3 regions of the Pedobacter antarcticus genome follow, and region 2 is predicted to be linked to each of the others. Evidence: riboswitches for the same ligand, from Rfam matches in the RefSeq annotation. Region 2 holds a riboswitch; each other region holds the start of a gene.
The links. Region 2 has a riboswitch for S-adenosylmethionine ahead of BLR53_RS11850 (peroxiredoxin family protein). Riboswitches for the same ligand answer to the same signal wherever they lie in the genome.
Positions count from the first base shown of each region.

Region 1: another riboswitch for S-adenosylmethionine. It lies ahead of metH (methionine synthase); the one in region 2 lies ahead of BLR53_RS11850 (peroxiredoxin family protein).
Region 3: another riboswitch for S-adenosylmethionine. It lies ahead of BLR53_RS02120 (O-acetylhomoserine aminocarboxypropyltransferase/cysteine synthase family protein); the one in region 2 lies ahead of BLR53_RS11850 (peroxiredoxin family protein).

Region 1 is NZ_FNGZ01000004.1:49,276-59,522, forward strand. It holds gene BLR53_RS10115 (alkaline phosphatase) at 1-216, shown strand, start outside; gene BLR53_RS10120 (VOC family protein) at 276-665, opposite strand; tRNA gene BLR53_RS10125 (tRNA-Glu) at 1,083-1,154, opposite strand; tRNA gene BLR53_RS10130 (tRNA-Met) at 1,201-1,273, opposite strand; tRNA gene BLR53_RS10135 (tRNA-Glu) at 1,317-1,388, opposite strand; tRNA gene BLR53_RS10140 (tRNA-Met) at 1,424-1,499, opposite strand; gene era (GTPase Era) at 1,610-2,488, shown strand; gene der (ribosome biogenesis GTPase Der) at 2,533-3,834, shown strand; gene BLR53_RS10155 (S41 family peptidase) at 3,891-5,498, opposite strand; gene murQ (N-acetylmuramic acid 6-phosphate etherase) at 5,675-6,481, shown strand; gene BLR53_RS10165 (hypothetical protein) at 6,493-7,062, shown strand; gene BLR53_RS10170 (Bax inhibitor-1/YccA family protein) at 7,113-7,862, shown strand; SAM riboswitch class I at 7,984-8,092, shown strand; gene metH (methionine synthase) at 8,200-10,247, shown strand, end outside.
Region 2 is NZ_FNGZ01000005.1:53,003-63,249, reverse strand. It holds gene BLR53_RS11865 (cytochrome-c peroxidase) at 1-460, opposite strand, end outside; gene BLR53_RS11860 (YceI family protein) at 560-1,207, opposite strand; gene BLR53_RS11855 (peroxiredoxin family protein) at 1,239-2,558, opposite strand; gene BLR53_RS11850 (peroxiredoxin family protein) at 2,613-3,914, opposite strand; SAM riboswitch class I at 4,055-4,151, opposite strand; gene BLR53_RS11845 (RagB/SusD family nutrient uptake outer membrane protein) at 4,689-6,218, opposite strand; gene BLR53_RS11840 (SusC/RagA family TonB-linked outer membrane protein) at 6,237-9,278, opposite strand; gene BLR53_RS11835 (TonB-dependent receptor) at 9,641-10,247, opposite strand, start outside.
Region 3 is NZ_FNGZ01000001.1:515,184-525,430, forward strand. It holds gene BLR53_RS02105 (dihydrolipoamide acetyltransferase family protein) at 1-49, shown strand, start outside; gene BLR53_RS02110 (homoserine dehydrogenase) at 106-1,347, opposite strand; gene BLR53_RS02115 (homoserine O-acetyltransferase family protein) at 1,348-2,406, opposite strand; gene BLR53_RS02120 (O-acetylhomoserine aminocarboxypropyltransferase/cysteine synthase family protein) at 2,432-3,736, opposite strand; SAM riboswitch class I at 3,958-4,070, opposite strand; gene BLR53_RS02125 (trans-sulfuration enzyme family protein) at 4,212-5,327, opposite strand; gene BLR53_RS02130 (lipocalin family protein) at 5,393-5,887, shown strand; gene mqnE (aminofutalosine synthase MqnE) at 6,067-7,263, shown strand; gene BLR53_RS02140 (menaquinone biosynthetic enzyme MqnA/MqnD family protein) at 7,327-8,052, shown strand; gene mutS (DNA mismatch repair protein MutS) at 8,143-10,247, shown strand, end outside.

The DNA.
Region 1 (10,247 bases), on a different contig from region 2:
CTTGTTATTGTCACAGCCGATCACGAAACGGGAGGATTAACGCTACTGGATACGGCTCCGGAAAAAGGGATGGTTAGGGCAGCATTTAGTACAAATGACCATACTAATATTGTCGTGCCGGTATTTGCCTATGGTCCAGGTGCCGAAGATTTTAAAGGCACGTACCAAAACAATGAGATTTTCTACAAGATTATTCAAGCCTATAAATTGAAATAGTATAATACTTATCTATTAATTCCAATAAAAGATGCGTCGCTGGAACGGTACATTTTTTACTACATATTATCCATTAGCAATACATTAAACCGGTGACCATCTGGGTCACCAAAGGCGAAACCATAATACCCGTTTTCATCTCTGCCAACTGGCTGAAAGATAGTACCACCAGCACCCTCAACTCTCTCCGCCCATTTATTCACTTCCGCCTCGGTGTCAGCAGCCAGCGTAAAAATGATCTCGCCGGCAGATCCCGAGGTCAGAAACTCATCTATTTTAGATCCTTGTTCAAAAAAATGAATTACCAGTTCATCTTCACTAAAAAGAAAACTGGCGAATTTGGGGTCGTTGTTCAAGCCATTTGACTTAAAACCCAATTTGTTATAAAATTGACGGGTAAGTTGGGCGTTCTTTACACTAAAATTGGCCCATATTTTTTTTGTTTTCATGACGTAGTTTTTTCACATTATCCCATCTTCAACATTCCCTATTTTGAATCACTGGCGTGATCAACCAGGATCGCGTCTTTCGTTTTAGTAATACTTCGTTAAACATTAAGTTACAGCGAGATTATGGAAATCACAATTGTTTTTTCCTAAAAATGTATTATGCCTTACTTCTCTAGCATCCTCTGCTTCCGCCTGGTGTTTTAACGATCAAGGCATTCGCCATTTTATTTAAAACAAACGGTGTTTATTAAAAAATATTCAATCTTATAAGTTTTATGAATTCTGCTTATCGAAAGATAGGTTTCGACCTGGCGTGTAGTTTCAATTTGGCCGAAAATGCGATGGTTTGATGGAATGAAGTCCGGTAGCAATAAAGAAAGGGATAAAAATTATTAGATCTAATTTTATCCCTTTCCGTAGCCCGTAGGGGAATCGAACCCCTGTTTCCAGAATGAAAATCTGGCGTCCTCACCCCTAGACGAACGGGCCATTATGTAAAAGCGCTCAATCTTTTCAGATTAAGCGCTTTACTAGGTAGCGGGGACCAGACTCGAACTGATGACCTTCGGGTTATGAGCCCGACGAGCTACCAACTGCTCCACCCCGCACTCTGATTAATGAAAAACGCCGAGTGCATCTGCGTTTTTATTGTAGCCCGTAGGGGAATCGAACCCCTATTTCCAGAATGAAAATCTGGCGTCCTAACCGGTAGACGAACGGGCCAAATGAAACGACAAGCTTAAAAGCTTTGTTCCTTTTGGTAGCGGGGACCAGACTCGAACTGATGACCTTCGGGTTATGAGCCCGACGAGCTACCAACTGCTCCACCCCGCACTATTTACAAAAAAAAACGTTTGAAGAATTGAATCTTCCTTTGTTTTAAATTGGTCTGCAAAGATATATTTCGTTTCTTTGCAATGCAAATTTATTTTAAAAAATATTCAATGTCGCATAAAGCAGGTTTTGTAAGTATAATTGGTAAGCCAAATGTGGGTAAATCCACCCTAATGAATGCCCTGGTGGGGGAAAAACTGTCGATCATTACACCTAAAGCTCAGACTACACGTCACCGCATCCTGGGAATTGTTAATGAAGAAGAACATCAAATTGTATTTTCTGACACTCCCGGTATTATCAAACCACGTTACGGACTGCAGGATTCGATGATGAATTTTGTTAAAGGTGCCTTGAGTGATGCAGATCTGATTCTATTCGTAACAGACATCAATGAGCAGCATGATGAGAATGATGTATTAGAGAAAATTATCAATTCTACGATTCCGATGATTGTACTGATCAACAAAATTGATGGTGCAACTCAAGAGCAGGTAGAGGAAAAAACGGCTTACTGGCAAGATCTTCTGAAACCTAAATATATCTACGCTATCTCTGCCTTACACAGATACAATCTGGACGGTATTATGGAACGTGTTCTGGATTTCCTTCCTGAGCACCCTGCATATTATGATAAAGAAGACCTGACTGACAAAAATCAACGTTTCTTTGTATCCGAAATCATCCGTGAAAAAATCTTTAATAATTATCAGAAAGAGATTCCTTATAGTACGGAAGTAGTAATTACAGCATTTAAAGAAGAAGAAAAGATCACAAGGATCAGCGCAGAAATTATCGTTGAGCGTGACTCACAAAAAAATATCCTGATCGGAAAAGGCGGTTCTATGTTAAAAAAGGTAGGTACTGAATCCCGTAAAGACATCGAGAAGTTCCTGGATCAGAAAGTATTCCTGGAAACCTTTGTTAAAGTAATTCCAGACTGGAGAAGTAAAAAGAACTATTTAAAAAGTTTCGGGTACGAAAATTAAACCTACCTTTGCAACCCCTTAATAATTAATACAATTCACAACACATGAGTAACATTATCGCAATCGTCGGAAGACCGAACGTAGGCAAATCTACCCTTTTTAACCGCTTAACCGAAAGTCGCAAAGCAATTGTAGATGATTTCAGCGGTGTAACACGCGACCGTCATTATGGCGTCGCTGAGTGGACAGATAAACAATTTACCGTCATAGACACAGGAGGTTATGTAGCTAATTCTGAAGACGTATTTGAAGCGGCTATCCGCGAACAGGTCGTTATCGCAATTGAAGAAGCCTCTGTACTACTGTTTATGGTCGATGTCACTACTGGCATCACAGACCTTGATGATGAAATCGCACAACTGCTTCGCCGCAGTAAAAAACCGGTTTTCATTGTCGTTAATAAAGTTGATAATACCTCCCTGGAAAATGACGCGGCTGTATTTTATGGCTTCGGACTCGGTGAAATCTACTCCATTTCTTCTATGACCGGTTCCGGTACAGGAGATTTACTGGATGACGTCATTTCACACTTCCAGGACGAACCATTAGAAGAAAACTCTTTACCGAAATTAACTATCGTCGGCAGACCCAATGTAGGTAAATCCTCATTAATCAATGCCCTGATGGGACAGGAAAGAAATATCGTTACCCCTATCGCAGGTACAACACGCGATTCCATTCACATCCACTACAATCAGTTCGGACATGAATTTATGTTTATTGATACTGCAGGTTTACGTAAGAAAACCAAAGTAAAAGAAAACATAGAATTCTATTCTGTAATGCGTACCATCAAAGCATTAGAAGAAGCCGACGTGGTTATTCTGATGATTGACGCTGTAGAAGGTTTGGAATCACAAGATGTCAACATCTTCCACTTAGCAGAGAAAAATAAGAAAGGTATAGTGATCCTGGTCAACAAATGGGATTTGGTAGAGAAAGACCATAAAACGATGAAAGCTTTCGAAGAACAGATTCGTCAAAAATTACAGCCATTTACAGACGTGCCTATCGTATTTACTTCTGCAATACACAAACAACGTATCTTCAAGGCCATTGAAGTTGCACTGGAAGTTTATCAGAACAGGGGTAAAAAAGTACCTACATCTAAATTGAATGATGTTATGCTGCCGATTATCGAAAACTATCCGCCACCAGCTTTAAAAGGTAAATACATTAAGGTTAAATACATTACGCAGATCAATGCTACATCACCAATGTTTGCCTTCTTCTGTAACCTTCCTCAATATATTAAAGAGCCATATAAAAGGTTCATTGAAAATAAATTACGTGAGAATTTTGACTTTAATGGAGTTCCGATTCAAGTTTATTTCAGACAGAAATAAGCTGTTAAAGCTATCGTTTACAGAGGGGTTGTTCATTCATTTGAACGACCCTTTTTTTATTGCAGTGCGTTGAGCGCTTGCTTCACCATACTGTCGCTTTGGTTCATCGCTTTATAATAACCCGCATCACCCAGATAATATTTATAAAGCAAGGCTTTAAGGTCAGTACAGATTATTGGTTTTGCACTAGCCAGCTGCCGCTGATCGACTGTTATATCCTTTGCTGCAATGAACCTGATGAAATCCCTGTAATCAACGTCACTGATCTTAAATGCTGCCAGATTCTGTTCTAGAAACTGTACAGAATAACGCGGGGCAAGAATATCAAACACAAAATCAAACATGACTTTTTTAGTCAGCAAGACATTATAGGTTTTGTTCATACCAGCCGTATCCATTTTAACATAAATATCAGGTTGTATGCCACCGCCAGCAAATACTTTTTTGCCGGAACCTGTCGTATATGCCAGATTTCTGCGCAGTGAGTCTTTAGGCACAAAATTATTATCAGTTAGTTCACCGTCATTGAAACGGTCTTCTATTTCGTTCTGGTAAGCTGTAAAGCCTTTCTTATAAGATTTTTGAATACTGCGGCCGAGCGGGGTGTAATAACGGGCAATTGTAAGGTTTAAAGCAGAACCATCCCCGAAAGGAAACTGCTCCTGAACCAAACCTTTACCGAAAGAGCGGCGCCCGACGATAATTCCCCTGTCCAGATCCTGCACCGCACCAGCGAGAATTTCACTGGCAGAAGCCGAGTTTTCATTGATAAGCACAGCCAGCTTACCTTCCTCAAACTCACCACCGCCGGTTGCGATATAATCTGTTCTTGGTTCGTGTTTACCTTCCGTATAAACAATCAGCTTATTCTCCGGAAGAATCTGGTTTGCCAGGCCGGTTGCTGCAGTTAGATATCCCCCACCGTTATCACGAAGATCAAGAATCAACTTCTTCATTCCAGCAGCTTTCAGATGACGGACCGCTTCAACAAAATCTTTATCCGTACTCGCACCAAATTCACTGATCCTGATATAGCCCGATTCTCCGTTGATCATATAAGCAGCATCAATACTACTTACGATTACCCTTCCTCTTTTTATAGCCAATGAAACCGGATGATCTGCACCAGAGTGCAAAACCGTAAGTCGTACAGAAGTTCCGCGTTTACCTTTGATCCGGCCAATCATATTATCTCTTGTGAGTTTTCTTCCGCTCACAAAAACACTGTCAACCTTCAAAATTTTATCACCAAGTTTTAAGCCAGCTAAAGAAGCGGGGCCGTCTTTAATTACTTTCGTAACCAGCAAAGTATCTTTAAGAATATAATATTCAATTCCTATCCCTTCAAAATTACCCTCCAGCATATCAGACTGTTCACTTGCCTTTAATGGGGGAAGATAAATACTGTGCGGATCGAGCTTATGCAACAGGCTGTCGATCTCCAGATGGCTCAGTGTATCGGCGTTAATTTCATCAACATAGTTTCTATTGATCAGGTTGATGATCTCGTCCACTTTTTCCATGGAACTATCCGCATATTGAATATTACGTTGCACCGTAAAGCCCTGATCCTTCAAAAACCTATAGCCCAAGTACATACCACCTATTAAAGTGACTGAATAAGTAAGGGCGATTAGCAGATTTTTACGGGTAGTTGGCTTCATTGGTGAGTAATTGCACAAAGCTATAAAATTAGGCTGTCAATTAACTATTTAACCCCCGCAGATTTATAATTGTTTCATATTTTCTCACAAATACCGTACTTTATAAAGAATTGGCTGACGAAGGCTTGAAATATCCTGCGCCGGCTGGCATCAATAACACATTTGAAAGCAAATTTATGATACGCACAACTGAACAGGACTCCCTTTATAACAATATTGACCAAATGAGCTTTCGGGAAATTCTTACCGGTATTAATCAAGAAGACCAGACCGTTCCGCATGCTGTGGCCAAGTGCATCCCGCAGATTGAGAATCTGGCCGTTGCGGTTACCGAAAGGATGAAAGAAGGTGGCCGGTTATTTTATATCGGTGCCGGAACCAGCGGTAGATTAGGCGTGGTAGACGCGTCAGAATGCCCTCCCACTTTCGGGGTGGCGTTCGATGAAGTCGTCGGCATCATTGCAGGTGGTGATACAGCCATCAGACGCGCAGTGGAGAATGCCGAAGATGATACTGAACAAGCCTGGAACGATTTATTATACTATCAGATCGGGCCGAAAGATAGTGTAATCGGACTGGCTGCATCTGGAACTACTCCATATGTAATAGGCGGCTTGAAAAAAGCAGCAGAAAACCAGATCCTTACCGGCTGTATCGTTTGCAACTCAGGAAGCCCGGTAGCGGCAGAAGCGCAATATCCGGTAGAAGTAGTTGTGGGTCCTGAGTTTTTAACCGGTTCTACAAGAATGAAATCAGGCACCGCACAGAAACTGGTTCTTAATATGCTCAGTACTACCGTAATGATCAAATTAGGCAAAGTTAAAGGCAACAAAATGGTGGATATGCAGTTAACCAATAGTAAGCTTGTAGACCGTGGCACGCAGATGGTAATGGCAGAACTTCAAATCCCCTATGAACAGGCAGAAGCTTTGCTTATTGAGCACGGAAGCGTACGCAAAGCAGTAGAAGCCGGTCAAATTTAAACAAAGATTTCATGCACGAAATAGAACCATTTTACCGCTGGAGAGATGATTATATCGCCGCGGAAGATCCACGATCCCCTTTTTATAATACAGAATATTCAGAGTTTTATTTTGATAAGCAACTCTATAATTACCTAATCCATCCACAGTGGGATGACTTCGGGTCTACTACGTTATACATTAAAGTCCTTTATACAGATTATGAAAGGCAATATTCTATTATCGAATTTATAGGAGAGTGGAATGATGCGATCTCCAATGATATTATGCTGCTGAAAAGAGAAATCCTGGAGCTGATGATAGATGAGGGAATTCATAAATTTATCCTGATAGGAGAAAATGTCCTGAACTTCCACTCTTCGGAAGACAGCTACTATGAAGAGTGGTTTCAAGATGTCGAAGATGGCTGGATAGCAGGGATTAATTTTACACCCCATGTGATCGAAGAGTTCCGCAGCAGCAATATTGATTATTACATCAATTTTGGCGGTCAGCTTGACGATTTGGCATGGAGAACCCTCAAACCGGTACAAATTTTCAAAAAAGTTGAAGAAATCCTGACAAAAAGGTTAGGGGCATAACCTTTGTATACAGTTTAGAATCGGTATATTTAAATTAAAAATTAAAACGAATGGAGAACAATAATCATAACTGGTCAAACCAATCTGTTTTTGTAGAAAACCAAACAGGAACAGTGGCAAAGAAATTCTTTGCAAACGTATTTCTATGGATGTTTGTGGCATTAGGTATTTCAACCGCAGCTGCAGTTTACATGGCCAATACACCCGAAATGCTGAATTACCTGATTAATCAGGAAACAGGCAAAATGTCTATTTTAGGATATGTAGCTATGTTTGCACCACTGGGTTTGGTTATGCTAATGAGTGCGGGCCTTAATAAACTCTCCTATTCCGCTTTACTGGGTGTTTTTATTCTTTACTCTTTACTTACAGGAGTAAGCTTAAGTTTCATCCTGTTAATTTATGCATCCTCTTCGGTGATTGGCTGTTTTGCAGCTGCTGCCGGTATTTTCGGTTTAATGGCTGTTTTAGGCTATACAACCAATACTGACTTGAGTAAATTCGGCCCGATCCTTATGGTTGGTGTTGTAGGGCTGGTAATTGCGATGGTTGTTAATATGTTTCTGCAAAGCTCGCAGTTCGATTATATCATGAGTTTCTTTGGTGTAGCAATCTTTACTGCGCTGACCGCTTATGATGTACAGAAATTAAAAAGAATTGGTGCTGGTCTGGAAGAGAACGGATCTACAATGGCAGATGCAGATTCTAAAAAGCTAGCGATTATGGGTGCATTATCCCTGTATCTTGACTTTATTAATATCTTCCTATTCTTATTAAGAATCTTTGGCGGAAGAAAATAAGCTAACACATTCCACAGAATAAAATACCGAAGGCCGTGCAAATATGCATGGCCTTCGGTATTTTATTGCGTTTACACACCAATTTCTTGGAATTGATTTTTCTTTTTTGCATTTTTGCACCAGCTTATAAAGAAAGACGGAGGGATTAGACCCGACGAAGTCTTAGCAACCTGTGCTGACAAGGTGCTACATTCTACTCGAACGCTGCGGCTGTTCCTGAAAGATAAGTTAATTCGATCCACCCTGGATTTCTGATTAAGCATATTACCCTATTGTAACCCGTACCCTTATTTATTCCGGAACTGTTTACAATACCAATTGAATATGCATCCAAGCTATGAGCATTAGAGAAGATTTAGAGCAAAGAATATTAATCATAGACGGCGCCATGGGAACCATGATCCAGCGTTATACCCTTTCAGAAGAAGACTTCAGGGGGGAGCGTTTTAAAGATCATCCCTGTGATGTTAAAGGTAACAATGACCTGTTGAATCTAACCAGGCCAGATATTATTAAAGCCATTCACACCGACTACCTGAAAGCTGGTACCGACATTATAGAAACCAATACCTTTAGTACACAGCGTATTTCACTGGCCGACTATCAGATGGAAGAGCTAGACTATGAAATGAGCTTTGAAGGTGCTAAAATCGCAAAAGAAGCCGTCAATGAGTTTATGGCCAAAAATCCAGACCGCCGGTGCTATGTAGCAGGTGCGATTGGACCGACCAACCGGACTCTATCCATTTCACCAGATGTGAACGATCCTGGTTACCGCGCTTTAACATTCGACGAACTTTCAGATGCCTATTTTGCGCAGATCAGAGGCCTGGTAGACGGTGGATCCGACCTGTTAATGATCGAAACTATTTTTGATACACTGAATGCAAAAGCAGCGATTATTGCCATTCGTAGATATGAAGCAGAGATTGGCCGTAAAATAGAGATTATGATCTCCGGTACCATTACCGATGCCTCCGGAAGAACCCTCAGCGGCCAGACTGTAGAAGCTTTCTTAAACTCGGTAATCCATGCCCGTCCGCTAAGTATTGGTTTTAACTGTGCTTTGGGAGCTAAAGACATGCGTCCGCATATTGAAGAGCTTGCTGCAAAAGCTAACTGTTATGTATCGGCCTATCCAAATGCCGGATTACCGAATGAATTTGGCGCATACGATGAAATGCCTAACGAGACAGCAAACCTTGTAGACGATTTTATACAGCATGGCTTTGTCAATATTGTGGGTGGTTGTTGTGGCACCACACCAGAGCATATTGCTGCTATTGCAGCGAAAGCCAAAGGAATCAGGCCAAGAGTTCTCCCCACACCGGAGCGTTACCTGCGCCTAAGCGGATTGGAACCCGTAACTATCACCCCCGAAAGCATCTTCGTCAATATCGGTGAAAGAACCAACATTACCGGATCTCCTAAATTCTCTAAACTAATTCTGAGCGGTGACTATGAAGCCGCTTTGACAGTAGCCCGACAGCAGGTTGAGGGCGGGGCACAGGTCATTGATGTCAATATGGATGAGGGAATGCTGGACTCAGAAGCGGCAATGACCAAGTTTTTGAATCTTATCGCCTCAGAACCAGATATATCTAAATTACCAATCATGGTAGACTCCTCTAAATGGAGTGTTATCGAAGCCGGCCTGAAATGCCTTCAGGGTAAGGGCATTGTCAATTCAATTTCCCTGAAAGAAGGCGAAGATAAATTCCGTGAAAGTGCGCGTAAGATTATGGATTATGGCGCAGCGGTCGTAGTTATGGCCTTTGACGAGAATGGACAGGCCGACAACTATGAACGCCGTAAAGAAATCTGTAAAAGATCTTACGATATTCTGGTAGATGAAATAGGCTTCCCTGCAGAAGATATTATCTTCGATCCGAATATTCTGACGGTTGCAACCGGACTGGAAGAGCATAACAATTATGCTGTGGATTTCATAAATGCTACACGCTGGATTAAAGAAAACCTGCCTTATGCTAAAGTAAGCGGGGGTGTCTCCAATATATCCTTCTCTTTCCGTGGAAATAATACGGTAAGAGAGGCCATGCACTCGGCGTTCCTGTACCATGCGATCAAAGCAGGTTTAAATATGGGAATTGTAAATGCCGGAATGCTCGAAGTATATGAAGCTATCCCACCTGAAATGCTGGAAAGAGTTGAGGACGTCCTGCTAAACCGTAGAGAAGACGCAACAGAGCGCCTGGTAGATTTTGCAGAAACCGTCAAATCAAAAGGAAAAGAACTCGTAAAAGATGAAGAATGGCGGAAAGCAAGTGTAGAATCACGCCTTTCCCACTCACTGGTTAAAGGTATTATCGAATATCTGGATGCCGACGTGGAAGAAGCCAGACAACAATATCCAAGACCGATACA
Region 2 (10,247 bases):
CTAACAGGTTCTTCTGGTTTGGTGCAGCATTAAATATATTCTGAAATAGCTTCGCATAGGTCTGGTCTTTCTGCAACCTCTCCAACGCTTCAGCAATTGGAAGATTCATCTCGACCGGATTAATGATGGGCTGCAAAGCCTGCTCTTCCAATGAAGACACCCGCCCATCCCAGAACAGGTTCGGCCGACCAGACAGATTGGTAACTGAAGGAGAATTCCGCGAGCCTATTGTTCCTCCAACTCCCACGCTGAAGGTCGCTGTATCAGCAAAAGCAAATTCAGGTTTATGGCAGGACGCACAGCTGATAGATTTATCTTTAGAAAGGATCGGATCAAAAAACAGTTTTTCTCCAAGGCGTTCTTTACTGTTAATCACATCTGGATCATCGGCACCAAAGCCTGCAATGATAAACACCAGTGTGGTGAGCACTACGGAAATAAGTATTTTAGGTCTTCTCATTTTATTTTTTTAGCTGTCAAATCAAAAAATCCAAATCGTTAAGGCTGCTGTAGGAACCGGACAGGAAAACCCTGCCCGGTATCTGAATGATCACCAATTTTATTTATTGGCCACAAGCTGTATGTCGAGTTCAAAATCGTCATAGATGGTCTTATCTCCCAGATTTTCAAAAAAACTTTTAGACCTGAATTTGATATCATATTTGGTCCTGTCTACTTTGATCTTTGCTTTAGCAACCAGTTTATTATTATCTACGGTTACATTTGCCGGAAAGGTCACCTCATTAGTAATGCCTTTAATGGTTAGATTCCCTTTGATCTGATATAGTCCTGAACCTTTACTTTGTGCAGAAGTGATTACAAATTTCGCCGTACCAAACTTTTCTACCGCAAAGAAGTCATCACTTTTAAGATGTCCCAGGAGTTTTGCATTGCCCTCCTTGTCTTGGATATCGGTAACTGTGATTGTCTTGGTGTCTAGTTCAAAACTTCCTCCTTTAAGTACGTTGTTATCTACTTCCAGTGATCCTGAACGTACCTGAATAGTGCCGGCGTGTTCACCAGTAACTTTCTTTGCAAGCCATGTCAGCTTACTCTGGCCAGGATCCACTTTAAAGGATATAGCTTTTTTACTTAGTTCCAGCTTGGTAACTGAACCCGCAGAAGCATACCTGGGCGCAATTGTAAAAGAAGAAAGCACAAAGACAGTTGTTACTGCAACTGCAGTCAGGGTGGTAATTTGTTTCATATCTGAGATTTTTAGTTTTAATATTCTGTTATTATCTGCTGGCAGTCTGCGTAGCAAAATAAGTTGCCGGTGGTACAGGCTCAGCAAGTAGCTCATCAAGTACTTTGTTGAATTTCTTCTCGTATTCTGAATAATACTGTCCGGTAACTGTTCCGGTATAGCCGGTATAAATTTCTCTCACTTCACCTTTACGGTCGATGATAATGGTTGTAGGATAGGCGACGAATTTATTAAGTGCTGGTAATTTGTCGGCAACCAGGCGTTTGTCTGCTAACCCGCCAAATAAAATATCATATTTGATTTCATATTTATCACGCAGTTTACCCAGGGTATATTTACCATACTCCAAATCATCTTTCTGTTCAAATCCAATGGCAATCGCTTCAACACCGCGTTCTTTATTTTTATTGAACCAGGGTGACAAGAAAACTGTCTGGTCGGTACAATTCGGACACCATGTACCCACGAGTTCTACGATCACGACCTTTCCTTGGTATTTAGCATCAGTTAAGGAAACCGGCTTACCAGTCAAATCCGGAAATGTAAATGCAAGCTTTTTTAACCCCGGTTTTAAGGACGTTAATGTGTAAGGATCCGGTAATTCGGCTTTGCTATCTTTTACACCTGTAAATTTCAGGTTGTCATAAATCCCCTGACTTATTTCACCGGATAAGGTTCCATCTTCATTGATCGTACCTCTGTAGATTCTGGGGCTGGGCCCACTAAATCCAGATAATACGAACTGGTTACCTTGTACTGTTCCTTCCAGTTCCCTGCTGTCCCCTGTAACCTGCATAACCACACCGGTCAGTTTGTTACCGACCTGTTTAAGAACGGCAACTTTATTTGGTACAGCTTCTTTTGAGAAGCCTTTAAACTCCCACTTACCTGTCAGATCGGCTGCTGGCGCAACGTCTTTACCTGGCTCCACGAATCGATAGTCCTTCCCTTGCTCTGCAGTGAAAGGAAGTGCATTACCACGAAGGCCCGGAACCAGACTTCTATATTCGCCGCTTATTTTTCCGTCACTCTCTATTTTAGCTACCAGGGCAGCGTCGTAGGTATTCATCTTAATAAAAAGCGAGTCTTTACCTAGATACTGGATATGGAAATCGTCCCTTCTGCTCCCGTTTAGTAAGGTAAAAGTTGCCGTTTCGACATCTTTACCCTTAAGTTCAAAATTAAAAGGCACTTCACTTTCACTTACTTTGAAAACGCCGCGCCAGATGCCTTCTTTAATAAATTTCCTGGCTGTTTTAGGGTCTTCTACAGTCTTTGTGAATGCCAGAGAAGAGGAAGAAATAAGCGTAGCAAGGGCTAGCACCTGTATTTTATACACATGATATTTCATAATAAAAAATTTTTGGTTTATATTAAACTGAGGTTATTTGGATAGCCAGGGACTCTATTTTCCTTTATTATAGGCTACGGTTAGGGATTCGGGTACAGGCTCAGCAATGAGTTCATCCAGAACTTTATTAAATTTTCGCTCATATTCCTCGAAGTACTTTCCGGTAACCGTCCCGGTATAACCGGTATATATTTCTCTGACATTACCCTTTCTATCAATAATAATTGTAGTAGGGAATGCCACAAATTTATTCAGCGCAGGCAACTTTTCAGCAACAACTTTCTTATCGGCAATTCCACCGAAAAGTATGTCATAAGTAATTCCATACTTATTTTTCAATGTACCTAAGGTATATTTTGCATACTCCAGATCATCTTTTTGCTCAAAGCCAATAGCGATTGCTTCTACTCCACGACTTTGATTTTTCTTAAACCAAGGTGCAAGAAATACGGTCTGATCTGTACAGTTAGGGCACCATGTGCCTATTGTCTCAATAATAACTACTTTACCTTTGTATTTTTCGTCACTTAAAGAAACCTGTTTACCATTTAGATCGGGGAAGGTAAATTCAAGTTTATTATATCCTTCTTTAAGGAAGGTTAATTTATAAGGATCCGGCAGCGCTGCTTTTTCACTACGCTGCGCATCGAACTTCACATTTTTATAGATGCCAAAACCCTGTTCACCAGAGATACTATTGTCATCATTAATTTTCCCTTTTACAATAAACGGACTCGGCCCGGTAAAGCCTGATAATTCAAATTCATCACCCTGAACTGTACCTTCGAGTTCTCTGGTATCACCAACCACAGTCATAATTACACCGGTTAACTTATTTCCGGTCTGTTTAAGCAAGGCAATTGATGCAGGAACTGCGTCTTTAGTATAGGTTTTGATTTCCCACTTACCTGAAATGTCATGTTTCGGTGCAACATCTTTCCCGGGTTCTACAAAACGGTAGGCTTTACCATATTCTGCCACAAAGGGTAAAGAATTACCCCGGAATCCAGGAACCAGGCTGCGATATTCGCCCGTCAGCGTACCATTATCTTCGAGTTTTGCCACCAGCGCAGCGTCATAAGTGTTCATCTTTACATAAATTGAATCCGCTCCGAGGCGTTCAACATGAAAATCGTCACGTCTGGCTCCGTTAATCAGCGTTAAGATGGCTGTCTTAGGATCCTTACCTTTAAACTCAAAATTAAACGGGACTTTTGATTCACTTACATTAAATACGCCACGCCATATGCCCTCTCTGGGAAGTGGCTTTGAACCGTTCGCAGATACCGTTCCCCCCAGTAATACTACTGAGGTCATCAGGCATGCAATTTTAGCTGAAATTGTAGTTTTCATCATCGTTATTAATTTAAATACTATAGTTTCATAGTGTTTAATAACATCGTACTGACCTTCATGTCCACGCAAATACCCTCTGCAGATGCAGGTATTCAACTGGATTTCCTTAACATGAAACGGTGAGTAACTTGTTATTGGTTAATTTATAATCTATTTCTAGATCAGTTTGAGCACTTTTTCCTATGGAAAGTTGCTAGAAGTTCAACGAGACTGCCTCTCCCTTCTTCTGTATAAATCAACTAATTAATGGTGGTGATTAATTAGGTACTTCCTGATACCCCGGTAGCTTATTAAAAGAATAAATGACCACCATAATATTCTATCAAAATGCCCCGGGGTACCAGGATTTTAAATGAGAATATTAAAGAATTACCTTTAAATGGAGGCCAAAATCTTAATTTATTAGAAACAACAGCGCAGACGATCTTCTGAACACAAATTCAGCATATTTTCTTTGAGCGGTCTACTGGATATCATAATGAGAGTTTTATGTTTTTGTTAATTATTTTTTATAAATATAGGGAGTATAGATCACTTACACAATTAAATCTACCAAAATAGTAGTATTAATTATTAAAACACTGATATATAGGTTATTAATATTTTAAACATGTTACAAATCTGTCTTAAATTATGTTGCACGATCCTTTTCAGGCCCAGAATCAGCCTGCTCACCTTAATGTCTTAACGCTTAATTAGCGATGTTGTCCGGACAAATGGCATCTGCTATATCTGATCTTTAAATATAGCAGATGACTTTGCATTTAAGCTACCTTATTCTGCGGGTTTCCAACCCACATTCGCTGCAGTCGCTGTCTCCCCGTATTTTCCTTTTTCATTAAAATAATCTTTACCTCCAAAAGTATAAACCGGTTGTTTCACAAGATCCAGCTGTAACTGAGGAATTGGATATTCAGTGGGGGTTCCGCCTACCAGCAGGTTATTACGCCGCATAAAAGTGAAAGGGATAAATGCCCCCCCTGCCCCATCGATTTCTATCGCATATTCGTAATGCAGAGCCTTTCTCAAACTGTCTTCATCTGGAGCAACATTAGGCAGACCTCCGGCAGATTTTCTGGATGCCGTAGCTTCATTCAACAGGTTCGCTGCTCCCGAATAATCCTTTAACCAGAATTTAGCTTCAGATTTCAACAGTCTGAGCTCTTCAGTAAGGAAGTATGGATTTACTGCACCCGGGGTATTTAAGGTATTCGCTACATTAAACCATCTTACACGGGTGTAATTGGTAAACAAGCCACGTCCCCGGGACTCAATCAGAATTCCGAAACTGGTCGAATATCCAAAATACTTATAGAACCGCTGATCTTCACTCTCAATAGCGGGCAAAATACCAGTCTGCGGATAAATCTTAGGTGTTTTTCCTGTCTTATCAGCAAGATAAGCAACTTTCAGATCCGGTGGAAGCCAGCCTGAGCCATCAGAATTACGCTGTAGCAAGTTAGTGAGCAGCTGATTATAATAACCGCCCGTAACAGTGCTTATCATATAATCCTGAGTGATTCCTTTTTCCGCATATTGCAAAACTTTCGTCCAGTGCGCGCTTCCGAGTTTTTCAGATTCTTCTATATCCCTGGACTCCGAGGACAGAATACGTGCCGCCATGGAATTGGCCAGCCTGATAAAGTTTGCTTTGTTTAATGTCTGACCTCTTAAAAAATCAAATTTAAAGCTCTGATTAGCTTCAGCCAATGTAATTGATTTATCTATAAGTCTGATACTGTTAGCGATAAGTGCTTTATAGGAGTCTGGAAAATCTTTAGTTGTCAGATTTGCATCATCGACAATAATACCTCTGTCGAAAATCACACCGAGATATCCCTGAGCCACGCCTTTTGCATAATAAGCCGCAGCAAGGCAATCATCAGTACGGTCTACGCCTTGAGTATCAAAAATGCGCTTGCCTTGTTTTTCTATGATATCAACAGCCAGTGTTGCATCCAGGTTAGCCTGGTATAAGTTGTTATAAAAGGTATTCCAAGTAACTGCGCCCCGGTAAGAAGTGTTATTATTTAAACGCAGACGGGGCTCATTAGCGAAGTCCCACCAGGACGAATTACCATTGGTATTTGTAGTCTGATCTGCCAGCAAGCTGAAATGCGTTCCGGCAGAACTTGTCGAAGTTGAAAAAACAGTCTGAACACTGCTAGTGGTAAGTTTAAGACCAAGATCTCGGATCTGATCAATGGCTTCCTGATTAGTAAGCGTTGTTGGATTATCGAAGTCCGTTTTCTTACATGCTGTGAACAACAAAGGCAGTAGTAATATATAGTATGGTATTTTCATGAGTTCAAGGATTAAATCTTAAAAGTTAAGTGTCAGTTTCGCGCTGTAAATGCGGTAAGCCGGGTAATCGTAGAAATCCTGATCGCCTTCCGGAGTTACTCCCGTAAAAGAAGTCCAGGTATATAAATTACGTCCGACCAGAGAGAATCTTGCTGCGCTCAGTGCTTTATGAATGCCTAAAGATTTTAAAGGTATTTTGTAACTCAGTGAGACTTCCCTCAATGACACATAACTACTTTTCCTGAGCCAGTAATCTGTCGTTTGCTGCGCGTTGAAAACCCCTGTAGTAAAGGCTAAAGGTAGTCCTGCTTCCGCAGCCTGATCTGAAAATGGCGATCTATACTGGTAAGTGAGATACTGCTGGGTCTCATTATACTTCTGCCCACCTTGTTTCCAGTCCAGCACTGTATAAAGCGACAGTGGCCCAAGGTTGAACGTATTAGAAAATCCGATCACAAAATCTGGTTGTGCATCCCCTATGACTTTGGAGTTTCCGGTCGCTGCATTTTCGTAAAGTAAAGGAGTTTCAGTTGCAGTGCCCATCAGGCTCTTCAAAACTACAAAGCCTAATTTATTGACTGTAAAATCTGACAATGGATGAATCCCTCCAGCTGCGTTGGTAACAACGTTATTATTATTTGTCTCGAGTTGAGACAGATTTGTCAGAATACTATATCCGTAAAAGGCAAATGGGCTTACACCTTCTGCTTTCCGGAAATCACCGTCTGTAAACTCAGGGATCCCGCCTAAAGAGGTTATCGTAGAACGGATACGGCTAAATGTCAACCCTGAATTCCAGGTAAACCTGCTGTTGGTAATTAAATTACCGTTCACCTCCAGCTCGAGTGAATTTGATTTCACAGCACCTAGGTTGCTATAAATTTTTGCTGATCCATTCGTTGGGGCAAAGGGAGGCACAAGAATAAAATCATTTTTACTATTAGAAAATGCATAGTTAGCCTGCACATTGATTTTATTAAAAAACTGTGCGTCAATTCCAAATTCCAGTTCTGAAGTAATAGCGCGTTTAAGATCTGTATTTTCGCGACGCTGATAGCTTACACCACCTGAACTGGTTAAAGAAACAAGACTTTCTTTAGCACCAAATGGCGGCAGACTTCCTGCTTTACCATAAGCTACCCGGAACTTAAGTTCATTAAGCTTACCAAGATTTACATCCTGAGTTAACCGGTAAGCTGCAGAAACTCTTGGGAAAAATGCTGTTCCTACAGCGGTTCCGAATCTGGAGCTGTTATCCAGACGTCCTAATACATCTAAAAAGAACTTCTCTTTCCAACCAGCTTTCAGGTTCAAAAAGTAACCGTAATTCACAGTTTGCTCCCATGTAGATTTAATATCACGCGTGTCTGCTGCTGCTGCTTCGAGACTTTTAACGGGGGCACTCAGGTTGTAACCGGAAGCAGATAATGAGGTCTCCCGGTTTTCTTCATAAACTGTTTTTAAAGTGGCTCCAAATTCCAGATCACCGATACTGTTATTATAGTTTAACTGTGCCTGGCCGTTTTTGGAATTTATTTTACGGTTAAGCTCACCATAATAACCGTTATTACGGGTAATATCTGCTGAGATTGTCTGATACCCGATAGGATAATAATCAGACTGATTATAATTCTCATTTTGTATGGATCCGTATACTTCTGCACTCAGCTTATCGGAGATCTTATATCTCACTTTCAATCCGGCAAGCAGGTTATCGGTATTATTTGCATATTCCCGGTAGCTAAGCTGGTAAAAAGGATTATTTACATTGAAATTCTGAATGTCAAATCCATAGGGTTTGAATGCATATTTACCGCTTGCATCTTTTTCCTGAAGGTTGATAAACGGTTCATATAATGATGTCGCATACAGTAAAGAACCGCTCCCGCTTGAGGTAATAGACGCCGATGGTTTCACAGTATTAAAATACTGCAGGGTCAGATCAAATTCCAGATTCTTTACTGGTTTATAACCAAAATTGAACAATGCAGTCTGGCGCTTATCGGCACCAACTGGTTCTGCAACCCCTCCTTTATACTGGTTCTGAAAGGATGCATATAAGTTATATTTCTCCCCGGAAGTGGATACCGAAACGTAATTGGTAAAATATGGATTGTTATTCAGCATATTATTTACGTTGTCATAGGTGTTCTGGTACGGATGCAGGTTTAAAGAGAAACCGTTTTCTTGTACATCCAGGGTTCTGGCATTGCCGTTTAAGACGAATGACCCATCAGGATTAACTTTAAAGTGGTGAAACTTTGAAGTCGGAGGCACATTCTGTACATTACTTAACCCAAGTTCATTATCAATAACTATATTCACCTTGCCCATTCCACGGCCTTTTTTTGTGAGGACCTGAATGATCCCGCCTTCACCCCTGGTTCCATATAAAGCGGATGCCGCAGCCCCCTTTACAATCTCAATAGATTCGATATCCTGGGGGTTCAGGTCTGAAAGGCTTAAAGCTGTTACAAATCCGTCTATAACCAGCAATGGTGCAATATTTCCAGACACGGATTTCGCCCCCCTGAGGTATACTGTTGCATCTCCGTTACCTGCAGACTGGCTAATCTGAATTCCGGCTACCTTTCCGCGCAGACTCTGCGCAGCATCTGTACCGGGAACTGTATTAATCTGATCGGTACTGATTTTTGTGAGTGCGAAGCCCAGTTTCTTCCGGCTGGTACCTTCGGCTACGCCGGTAACGACCACATCTGACAAAGTTTTTGAGTCTTCCTGTAAGGTGATTTGCAAATTCGTATTCCCCCTGGCTGGAAGAACCCTGGGCAGATATCCTATAAAATTTACGCTGATACTGTCTGAGCCAGCAGGTAAGTTAAGGGCGAATTCCCCTTTATGGTCGGTAATGGTTCCTGCTTTTGTGCCTTTGACTTTAATGGTTGCACCGGAAATGGGTAATTTATCGTTCTGTCCGGTTACACGGCCCCTTATTTCCTGGCCTGAGACCTGAAAACTAAATAAAATTACTGTAGAGAACAGCCATATTATCTTGTGGAAATGGCATAGCTGTTTCTGAACATGGAGAAATATTCGCATATTTAAAATGGTTTTTTAATGATTTAATTAATTAACTGGAAGATTCCGGTGCGTGATTGGCGTTACATTACCGGTTTCTGATACTAAGCCGGCAAGATATTCTTGCCGGTTTGTTTTTGTCTGGTAAGTTTATTTCATATGTTTCTTTAAGGTGGTTTAAAAAGTGGACGAATCCCTCAGTCTTTCTTTATAAGAATAATGATGAAGAATACAGTAATCGGCACAAATATATAAATAGACTACTAAATTACTAGTCTTTTAAGGGATTAAATATAATTCTCTTACAGACCAGGTTAAAGTGCATAAAAAACCCGGCTGATTGTGTAATCAGCCGGGTTTAAAAAGTTTGAAGGAACTAAGTATTAAAAGCTGTATCTCAAGCCAAACTGCATTTGAAAACGGGAACCAAAGAAGTCTTTTGAATAGGTACTCGTATTTGCCTGATCAAATGTATAAGTTGGATTTACCGTAGCGGAACCAGGAGTTGCTGCTTTTAAACCAATACTTGCCATAGAGTTATAAGTATTTGGAGAGAAATATTGAACACCCCAGTTTTTATTAAGCAGGTTCGTCAGGTTTACAATATCATAAGTAAAAGTAAGGCTCTGCTTTTTAGCACCACTTCCTGCAACAAAGATATCCTGTGAGAAACGAAAATCTGCCTGTACGTTCCACGGCGTGCGCGCTCCGTTGCGTTCTGTGAACTGACCTCTTCTTGTTTTCAGATACTTATCATCATCAATAAACGAATCGAAAGCTGCTACCTGACTGGCAGCCGTTACCAATACCGCTCCGTTCGCATCTTTCAGATCGGTAATGAAATTAGCCGTTTCTCCAGCTTTTGGAATATACATTAAACTTACGTTCTGCCCTGTTCCATTGATTGTAGTATTTAGTAATCCATAAGAATATGGTGAACCTGATTGTGCACTGAAGAACAGCGAGAAGTTCGACACATACTTACTCTCA
Region 3 (10,247 bases), on a different contig from region 2:
CCGGGTGGCGGACTATCTCGAGAACTGGGATATTAATCGCGAAATCTAATAAAAAACAAAGCAGGCCGGTTAACCCGGCCTGCTTGTATCAAAACACACAAAATATTAGTTATAACTAACTTCTTCTCCGGCAATTACCTCGATCTGCTGATCCGTATAAGTATACCTGCCGGTATGAGCAATAAATACATCTTTTTGTTGTAACAGATCCCGGTTGGCAAGCAGTGACTTTAAGCTCACGCTTCCAATTACGTATTTATAGTCATTTCTGACAAAACGTTCCAGAATATTTTCAATTTTCAGCTTCTCTACGGTGTACTCATGGGTATAGCGCAGGTAAACCTCAATATTCACCTGATCGGTATGGATCAGGCCGTTATGCTGGTGGAATTTTTTGTATTCATACTTGTATCCATATCTTAATGCTGCTATGTCTGACAACACTGCCGCACCGGTAGGGTGACCGCCAGCTCCCTTCCCGAAGAAAAATTGCTTGTCGGCGAAAGCTGCCTGAACAGTTACTCCGTTATATTCATTTTCCACGTTGTAAAGGAAATCATCAGACTTAACAAATTTGGGAAGTACGTAGGTAATCACCTGCTTAGTGCTGATCTTTCTTGCAGTCGGAACCAACTTTATTTTAAAGTTCTTTTCCCTTGCATACTGAATATCCTGCTCCGATAAATTCTGGATACCAATGTTCAATATTTTATCCGGGTCAATAAACAGACCGTATGCATGCGCAGTTGCAATAGCAAGTTTAAATTTAGGATCGTATCCGCCAACGTCCATAATTGGATCGGTTTCGGCGAATCCTAAATCCTGAGCTTGTTTTAATGCAACATCATAGGGCATATTCTCATTGAATATTTTGGAGAGAATATAGTTGGATGATCCATTAAAAATTCCGCTTATTCCGTGCAGGAGTTCGTTATCATAATATTCCTCCAGATTACGAATGATAGGAATACTTCCGCAAACTGCGCCTTCATAAAGTAGTGAGGTTCCGTGTAATTCCTGTAATTTAACCAGTTCTTCCAAATGGTTAGCAATCATTTTTTTGTTCGCCGACACTACATGTTTACCAGTGCTCAGTGCCTTTTTAACAATCTTGAAAGCAGCATCTGCATCATCAATTAATTCGACGATGGTATTGATATCCGGATTATCCAGTATTTCATCATGATCGGTCGTAAAAAGACTACTATCCAGTGATCTCTTCTTATTTGGGTTCTTTATAGCGATTTTAATAATTTCCAGGTTCAGGTCTTGTCCACGGATAATATCATGTAATCCCTGGCCAACGACACCAAATCCAAAAATTCCTATTTTTAGTTTCGTGCTCATCTATGCTGTTTTATGAAGTTTAACAATTTTATTTTTTGCATTTTCCTTTAGGAAATTGCCTATGATATTAGTTAGTTCGTCGGTTTCAATCAGAAAGCCATCATGGCCATAAGCAGATAGAAGTTTCTGGAATTTGGCATGAGGGATATGGTTTGCGAGATACTCCTGTTCACAAAGTGGAAACAACAAATCATTAGGTATTCCAATTACCAGGGTATCGGCTTTAATTTGCTGCAGTGCTTCTGCAACGCTTTTTCTGCCCCGGCCAACATTATGACTGTCCATAGCCTTGGTCAGATACCAGTAGCTGTAAGCATTGAAACGTTTACACAGCTTCTCACCCTGATAATTCTGATAAGATGATGCCCGAAAGCCGTCCGTCTTCTCGTTTACACTCTCCACCTGTGTCGCAACATAAGCGTCGTAAGTACGATAGGAAAGTAAGGCAATGCTTCTGGCTGCTTTAAGACCTTTTAAACCGCCATTAGGGCTCTGGGCAAAAAATGTGCGGTCTGTAGTGATCGCCAGGCGCTGACTTTCATTGAAAGCTATTCCCCATGGGGAATGGAAAGCATTCGTCGCAATAAGTATCAGGTTTTCAGTAAAATCAGGATTGCTTACTGCCCATTCCATTGCCTGCTGCCCACCGAGTGAACCACCAATTAATACCTTAAGTTTACGGATGCCAAGGTCATCGGCGAGCAACTGGTGCGCTTTAACGATGTCTCTTATACCAAATTCCGGGAAGGAAAGGTAATAGGGCAGACCAGTAACCGGATTTGTACTCAGCGGATTGGTAGTCCCATAATGCGAACCCAATACATTTGCACAGATAATAAAATGTTCTTCCGGATTAAATAATGAGTTTTCGCCGAAAAGACCTTTCCACCAGTCCAGAACATCTGCATTTGCGGTTAGTGCATGACAAGCCCATATTACATTTGATTTATCGGCATTTAATTTACCATATGTATGATAGGCAATCTGTAAACCACGGACCTTTTTTCCGTTCTCGAGTTTAAAAAGCTTATGGTAATTGAAAATATGGTTAGATGACATATAGGCTTGTTCTTGCAATGGATTACTATAATTTTATTTTTTCGAAAGCTTGTTCAAAGTCTGCTTTGATATCGTCGATATGTTCAATTCCGACAGACACACGCAGTAATTGTGGAGTGATCCCGGCAGCCAGTTGCTCCTCATCATTAAGTTGCTGATGTGTAGTGGCAGACGGTTGGATAATTAATGTTTTTGCATCACCCACATTTGCCAGATGGCTAACTAATTCTAAAGAGTTTACGAAGTTAATCGTCTGGTCTTTATCGCCTTCCAGTTCGAAAGATAATACAGCACCGAACCCGTTTTTAAGGTATTTCTTAGCATTGAGGTGATATGGGCTGCTTTCCAGTCCGGGATAATATACTTTTTTGACCGCTTCGTGGTTTTCCAGCCAGTTAGCCAAGGCCAACGCATTATCTACATGTCTTTGAACACGAAGTGAAAGTGTTTCCAATCCTTGAATCAAAAGAAAAGAGTTAAAAGGAGATTGTGACGGACCAAAGTCTCTTAAGCCTTCAACCCTCGCCCGGATAATAAACTGAATATTTCCCAGTTCACTATTCACACCGAATACGTCACTGAAAACTAGTCCGTGATATCCTGGAGAAGGCTTACTGAATTGTTCGAACTTTCCATTTCCCCAGTTGTAATTACCGCCATCAACGATCACTCCGCCAACACTTGTACCGTGTCCGCCGATCCATTTAGTAGCGGATTGTACGACGATATGAGCACCATGTTCTAAAGGTTTAAACAAATAACCTGCAGCACCAAAAGTATTGTCGACGACTAATGGGATGTCGTATTTTTGCGCCAGTAATGCTAATTTTTCAAAATCAGGTATACTGAAGGAAGGGTTCCCAATACTTTCCAGGTAAATTCCTTTTGTATTATTATCTATTTGAGCTTCAAAATCCTCAACCTGATCAGTGGCTGCAAATTTTGCATTGATACCCAGTCTTTTAAAGGCGACTTTAAATTGATTGTAGGTCCCACCATATAAATGAGGCGAAGAGACGAAATTGTCACCAGCCTGCAGAAAATTACTCAATGCAATAAATTGAGCTGCCTGACCTGAAGAGACTGCCAATGCGGCAACTCCACCTTCCAATGCGGCAATTCTTTTTTCAAATACATCCGTTGTCGGATTCATCAGTCTGGTATATATATTACCGAATTCTTTTAGCGCAAATAGATTTGCACCATGCTCGGCACTTTTAAAACCATAAGAAGTAGTTTGGTAGATAGGGACTGCTCTTGACCCTGTCGTTGGATCGATTTCTTGTCCTGCGTGGATCTGTAAGGTTTCAAATTTATAGTTGGCTGACATATATTTGGGTTTTTAAGGTTGTAAAATGAAGTGTAGGGTGATTTATACAGCAAAGCATGCTTATCAGAACCTCGTTCAGAGGCTTTCCGGGAAAAATGGTCGGAATTAGTTTTTATTATTCAGCGCAACAACACATATAATTGTGTACGTAAGCAAGCTTAATAATATTTAAAGAAGTTTTGCGCATTCGCGCTAGAGGCATTGTAATTTTCATTTGTCTAAATTTATCTTTCCAATCAGCAATATGCTGTCTGGTCAGGAATTGGCACCTTCTCCATTTGGGAGGGTTGCCAGTGGGTCTAGGAGCCTGTCTCTCGCCACTTCTTTATAAATCAAACCTGTGCAGGCTGACTTGAAAAGCTCTCGCTTTATGGTTACAAATGTAGTGTTCTGTGATTAATATCCAAAATTAAATTTTGAATTACTCACAAAACACTCATTTGCAATAGTTTATTGTTGAGTTTTAAACTCATTTTTAGCGTAAAGCCTGCTCGAAATCGGCAATCAGATCGTTTACATCTTCAAGTCCAATAGATATCCGAATTAAATTCTGTGGCGTTTTTGTGTCAGGACCCTCTACTGAGGCCCGATGCTCAATTAAACTTTCTACACCGCCAAGACTGGTAGCTTGAGCGAACAGATGAACTTTATTAACTACTTTTTTAGCATTTTCTCCATCGCCCTTAACCAACACAGACAGCATTCCGGAAAAGCCTGTCATTTGTTTAACAGCGACTTCATATTGTGGGTGTGAAGGTAAACCAGGGTAATACACTTTTTCAATTAACGGGTGCGCTTCCAGATACTGAGCAAAAAGTAATGCGTTTTCAGCATGACCTTTCATCCGGTAATGAAGAGTTTTTAAACTTCTCAGTAACAGAAAGCAGTCGAAAGGGGAAGGAACTGCACCGCCAATCTGCTGAATATTCCTGATCTTGTCCCAATAAGCAGAAGGACCAGCTGTAATCAGGACACCGCCGAGTACATCACTGTGGCCGCCTATATATTTGGTAGTAGAATGCATTACCAGATCTGCTCCCTGCAAAATTGGATTTTGGAAACATGGAGAGGCGAAAGTGTTATCACAGGCCAGAATCAGTTGATGCGACTTTGCGATCTTAGAAATGGCCGTGAGATCAGTGATTTTAAGGAGTGGATTAGAGGGTGTTTCTGTCCAGATCATCACCGTATTTGATTTGATCGCTGGGGAGACGAGTTCAGGCTTAGTCAGATCTATAAAATCAATCTCCAGGATCCCTTCGAAAATAGACAGCAGTTGTTTTTTAAAACCCCAGTACATATCGTCGGGGGCAATAATATGGCTTCCCGGCGCTAGAGCCTGGAACGCTGCCATTCCAGCGGTATTACCTGATGAAAATGCACAGGATTCTGTTCCTTTCTCCAGTTTTGCCAATATTGTCTCTAAAGCAGTACGGTTCGGATTGCTGACACGGCTATACATGTGTCCGCCCGGGTATCCGCCGTTTTCGTCTCTGTAAAAAGTTGTAGATAAACTAATTGCAGGAGTCACATCTCCGGTTGCACTTGGTGTTATATTTCCTCCGTGGATGGCTGTAGTTTTGTTATGCATAGAATTTCTGTTAAATAGGGTTTTTGGCAGGGTTTGTGTAAGTTGACTTTCAAAAACACAAGTATATGAAAAGAATATTAGTAATAGCAGCCATTTTATGCAGTTCATTGATGGTTTTACAGAGTTGTTCATCCACAAAAAATGCTTCCGCAGGTGCTAGCCTGAAAAGAGGAAATGTGACTGGAAACTGGGTATTAAATGATATTACGTTTGAGGGAGTACCGGCAGCGAATGTGAAATCACTGTTTAATGAAGCATCTTATAAATGTTTTATAGGTAGTACCTGGAGATTGACAAACAGTGGAAATGGTTCTTATATGCTGCCTGGAACTACTGATTGCCCGAGCAGAACTCAGGACATTTTCTGGTCTGTGAGTACTGCTGACGAGACTTTCCAGTTTAAAAAACTGAATGAAGGTGATAAAGCGAAAAATGTAACAGAAGGTTACAGACTTATCCTTTCACACGCCGACGACAATAACCTGACTTTGAAGTCACCTGTTGAATACGGTAGTTCTTCTGCATATATTGTTTTGAACTACACTAAAGCAGCGAAATAACACGCTATAAACGCAATTTTCAAAGGCTGATCATCACATCATGATCGGCCTTTTTCATGTCCTGATTTTTCGAAAGCGTTGTTATGGTATAGCTATGACACAAAACTGACAGCCAAAACAGCCTCTGGAACCATCTTCTGATGTTTTTATCTTACTTTTGACTTTATAATTGATAATAAATGGACACGACACAAAAACTCGCTTTCCTGATTTCCGATAAAGATCTGTCTCCAGAACTATTGGCCATCGCAGAGAAAGTAGAGCGCGAAGAGAGAATTTCCTTTGATGACGGAGTATATCTTTATAAGTATGCGGAACTAGGTTATTTGGGTGTACTGGCTAATTATATCAGAGAGAAAAGACATGGTAACCGTACTTTCTTTAACCGTAATTTTCATATAGAACCGACGAATGTTTGTGTATACAGTTGTAACTTCTGTTCCTATTCACGTTTAATTAAGAACAAAGAAGAAGGCTGGGAAATGAGTGTCGACGCCATGATCGACGCGTTGAAAAAATATGATAATGAACCTGTAACTGAAGTACACATTACCGGTGGCGTCGTTCCAAAGCAGAACCTCGACTTTTATGCCGAATTTTTCCGCAGGTCTAAGGCACACCGTCCCGACCTTCACATTAAGGCATTAACTCCCGTGGAGTATTATTATATCTTTAAAAAAGCGAAACTCAGCCACTATGATGGTATGAAGTATATGCAGGATGCCGGACTGGACTCTATGCCGGGTGGTGGTGCAGAAATCTTCCATCCCGAGGTGCGAGAGAAGATTGCAAACGATAAATGTAACGCAGAGCAGTGGCTGGATATCCATGAACAAGCTCACAAGATTGGAATGCGTACAAATGCGACGATGCTTTATGGCCATATAGAAGAGTACTGGCACAGAGTAGATCATATGGAGCGTTTGAGACAACTACAGGATAAAACAGTTGGTTTTCAGGCATTTATTCCGTTGAAATTCCGTAATCAGAATAATCAGATGGATCATGTGCCCGAGGTTTCAGTTATAGAAGACCTTCGTAACTACGCAATTGCGAGGATTTATATGGATAATTTTGATCACATTAAGGCCTATTGGGCGATGATTAGTAGAGAAACAGCTCAATTATCTCTAAATTTTGGCGTTGATGACATTGATGGCACCTTGGATGATACGACTAAGATTTATTCGATGGCCGGGGCAGAAGAGCAGCATCCTGGTATGAGTACCAGAGAGCTTGTTAATCTCATTAAACAGGTTAAACGTGAACCGATTGAAAGGGATACGCTTTATAATGTTGTTACCGATTATACAAATGTGGAATTTGAGGAAGATGTTAAACCTCAGTTCTATAAACTTCCGGTAATTAATTCCTAGGATAAAAATTCAAAACATGAGTTTATAACCCCAAAAGGTTATAGCCATTATAAGCATATAACATTGAATAAGATACGTATTTCAGCTGTTTCCTATACTAATACTAAACCCTTCATTTACGGAATTGAACATTCCCCAATCTTACAAGAGATTGACCTGAGCCTTGATATTCCAACTGATTGTGCTGCTAAAGTAATTGATGGTACCGTAGATATCGGACTGATCCCTGTAGCGGCGATTCCATTAATTGCCGATCCGCATATTATTTCAGATTATTGTATCGGCTCGGTTGGTGCAGTCAACTCTGTGTTTATTTTTAGTCATTTACCAGTAGAAGATATTCGTACTTTACGTTTGGATGCACATTCCAGAACTTCTAACAATTTATCCAGGGTACTGCTTAAATTTCATTTCAAAAAAGACGTATCCTTCACAACTGAACCAGATGCGGTTACTGATGCTATTGTACTGATCGGAGACCGCACATTCGGCCAGAAAGATAAGTATCCCTATGTTTATGATATGGGTGAAGAATGGATGACGTTTACCGGTCTTCCTTTTGTTTATGCTGCATGGGTCGCCAATAAAAAAATAGATGCTGAATTTATAGCTGCTTTCAATCGGGCTTTAAAAAAAGGCCTGGATTCGAGAAAGGAAGTAATAAAAGGCCTGCCTGAAGTTTCTGGTTTCGATATGGAAGATTATCTGATGCACAAACTTGACTTTGAGCTTACTGCCGCCAAGAGAGAGGCTCTGCAACTCTTCCTTAATTATATTGCTGCTTTATAATTCGTATCAGATTAGCTTGAAATTGCAAAAAAAAGCACAAAGCTAATCCCTAGATAGTATATTTACAGCTTTGTAATTTTATATAACATTTTGGCTAAAGATAAAACGAAAGAGACACCGTTAATGCAGCAGTATAATGCGATCAAAGCAAAATACCCGGGTGCATTATTATTGTTCAGAGTAGGAGATTTTTATGAGACATTCGGAGAAGATGCTATTAAAACCTCCCAGATTTTAGGGATTGTATTAACCAGGCGTGCAAATGGATCTGCAGCCTATATAGAGCTTGCCGGCTTCCCTCACCACTCCCTGGACAATTATCTTTCTAAGTTAGTCAGGGCTGGTCAGCGGGTTGCGATCTGCGATCAGCTGGAAGATCCAAAAACTACCAAAACTATCGTTAAGCGCGGCGTAACCGAATTGGTTACTCCCGGCGTCGCATATAGTGATAATATCCTTAGTCAAAAGTCTAATAATTACCTTGCAGCGATCTTCCTTGATAAAAATGCAATTGGGATTTCTTTCCTGGACATCTCTACAGGAGAGTTTCATGTTGCACAGGGAAATGCAGAATACATTGATAAACTATTACAGGGGTTTAAGCCGACTGAAGTTATCTTTCAGAAAAGTAAACGCCAGGAGTTTTTTGAGCTCTTCGGCGACAGATTCTACACGTATGCACTGGAAGACTGGGCTTTTACATCCGATTATGCCGATGAAGTATTAACTAAGCATTTCGAAGTTACCTCGCTGAAAGGTTTTGGTGTTGAAAAACTGCTTACAGGTTTAGTTGCCTCCGGTATTGTACTACATTACCTAAATGAGACTGAGCACAGAAATCTTAAACATATAACCTCTATTTCCCGGATAGAAGAAGACCGATATTTATGGCTGGACAGATTCACTATCAGAAATCTGGAGCTGGTTAGTTCGGCAAACGAAAATGCAGTGACATTATTTAATGTGCTGGATCAGACTTCGACTCCAATGGGTGCTAGAATGCTGCATAAGTGGATTGTTATGCCGCTTAAAGAATTGAAGCCTATTCAGGAACGTCTGGGGATGGTTGAATACCTGATTGAACAGGATACCTTGCTGGAAGACCTGCTTACTCCTGTAAAGCTGATAGGGGATCTGGAACGTTTAATTTCCAAGGTTGGCTTGCTCCGTTGCGGCCCCAGAGAACTTTGTCAATTAAAAAAGTCGTTATATCAGATTGAGCTTATCAAAGAAAAAGCGCTCGAAACCAATAACCCGTATCTGATGCAACTTGCTTCACAGCTCGATCCATGTCTGAGCATTCGCGAGAAGTTGGAAATTGAGCTGCAACAGGAACCACCCGCTCTTCTGGTGAAAGGTAATGTCATTGCAGATGGGGTGGATCAGGAATTAGACAGACTACGGGCAATTTCTACAGGGGGTAAAGATTTTCTTGTCGAAATCCAAAAGAGAGAAGCAGCTAGTACTGGCATACCTTCGCTGAAAATTTCGTTTAACAATGTCTTCGGCTATTATCTGGAAGTAACCCATACCCATAAGGATAAGGTTCCTTCTGACTGGACACGAAAACAAACCCTGGTTAATGCCGAAAGATATATTACGCCTGAGCTGAAGGAATACGAAGAACAAATTCTTGGTGCCGAAGATAAGATTCAGCAGATTGAAGTTAGATTATATGAAGCTTTAATGTTGCAGGTTGCAAGCTATATCAGACCAATACAGCAAAATGCAAACTTAATTGCGCAACTGGACGTCCTGTTATGTTTTGCGCAGCTAAGTTTACAAAATCACTATGTCAAGCCAATATTAGATAACTCCAGAGCGCTGGATATTAAAGGCGGAAGACATCCTGTTATCGAAAAAAGACTGAAAATAGGGGAGGAATATATTACCAACGACGTATTCCTTGATAATGATACCCAACAGATTATTATTATAACCGGGCCAAATATGTCTGGTAAATCTGCGATCCTTCGTCAGACAGGTCTTATCGTGCTCATGGCGCAGATGGGTTGTTTCGTCCCTGCAAAATCTGCTGCTATCGGTCTGGTAGATAAGATATTTACGCGCGTAGGTGCATCTGACAATTTATCAGCTGGAGAAAGTACATTCATGGTAGAGATGAATGAGACGGCGAGTATTCTAAATAATATTTCAGACAGGAGCCTGATTCTGCTGGATGAGATTGGCAGGGG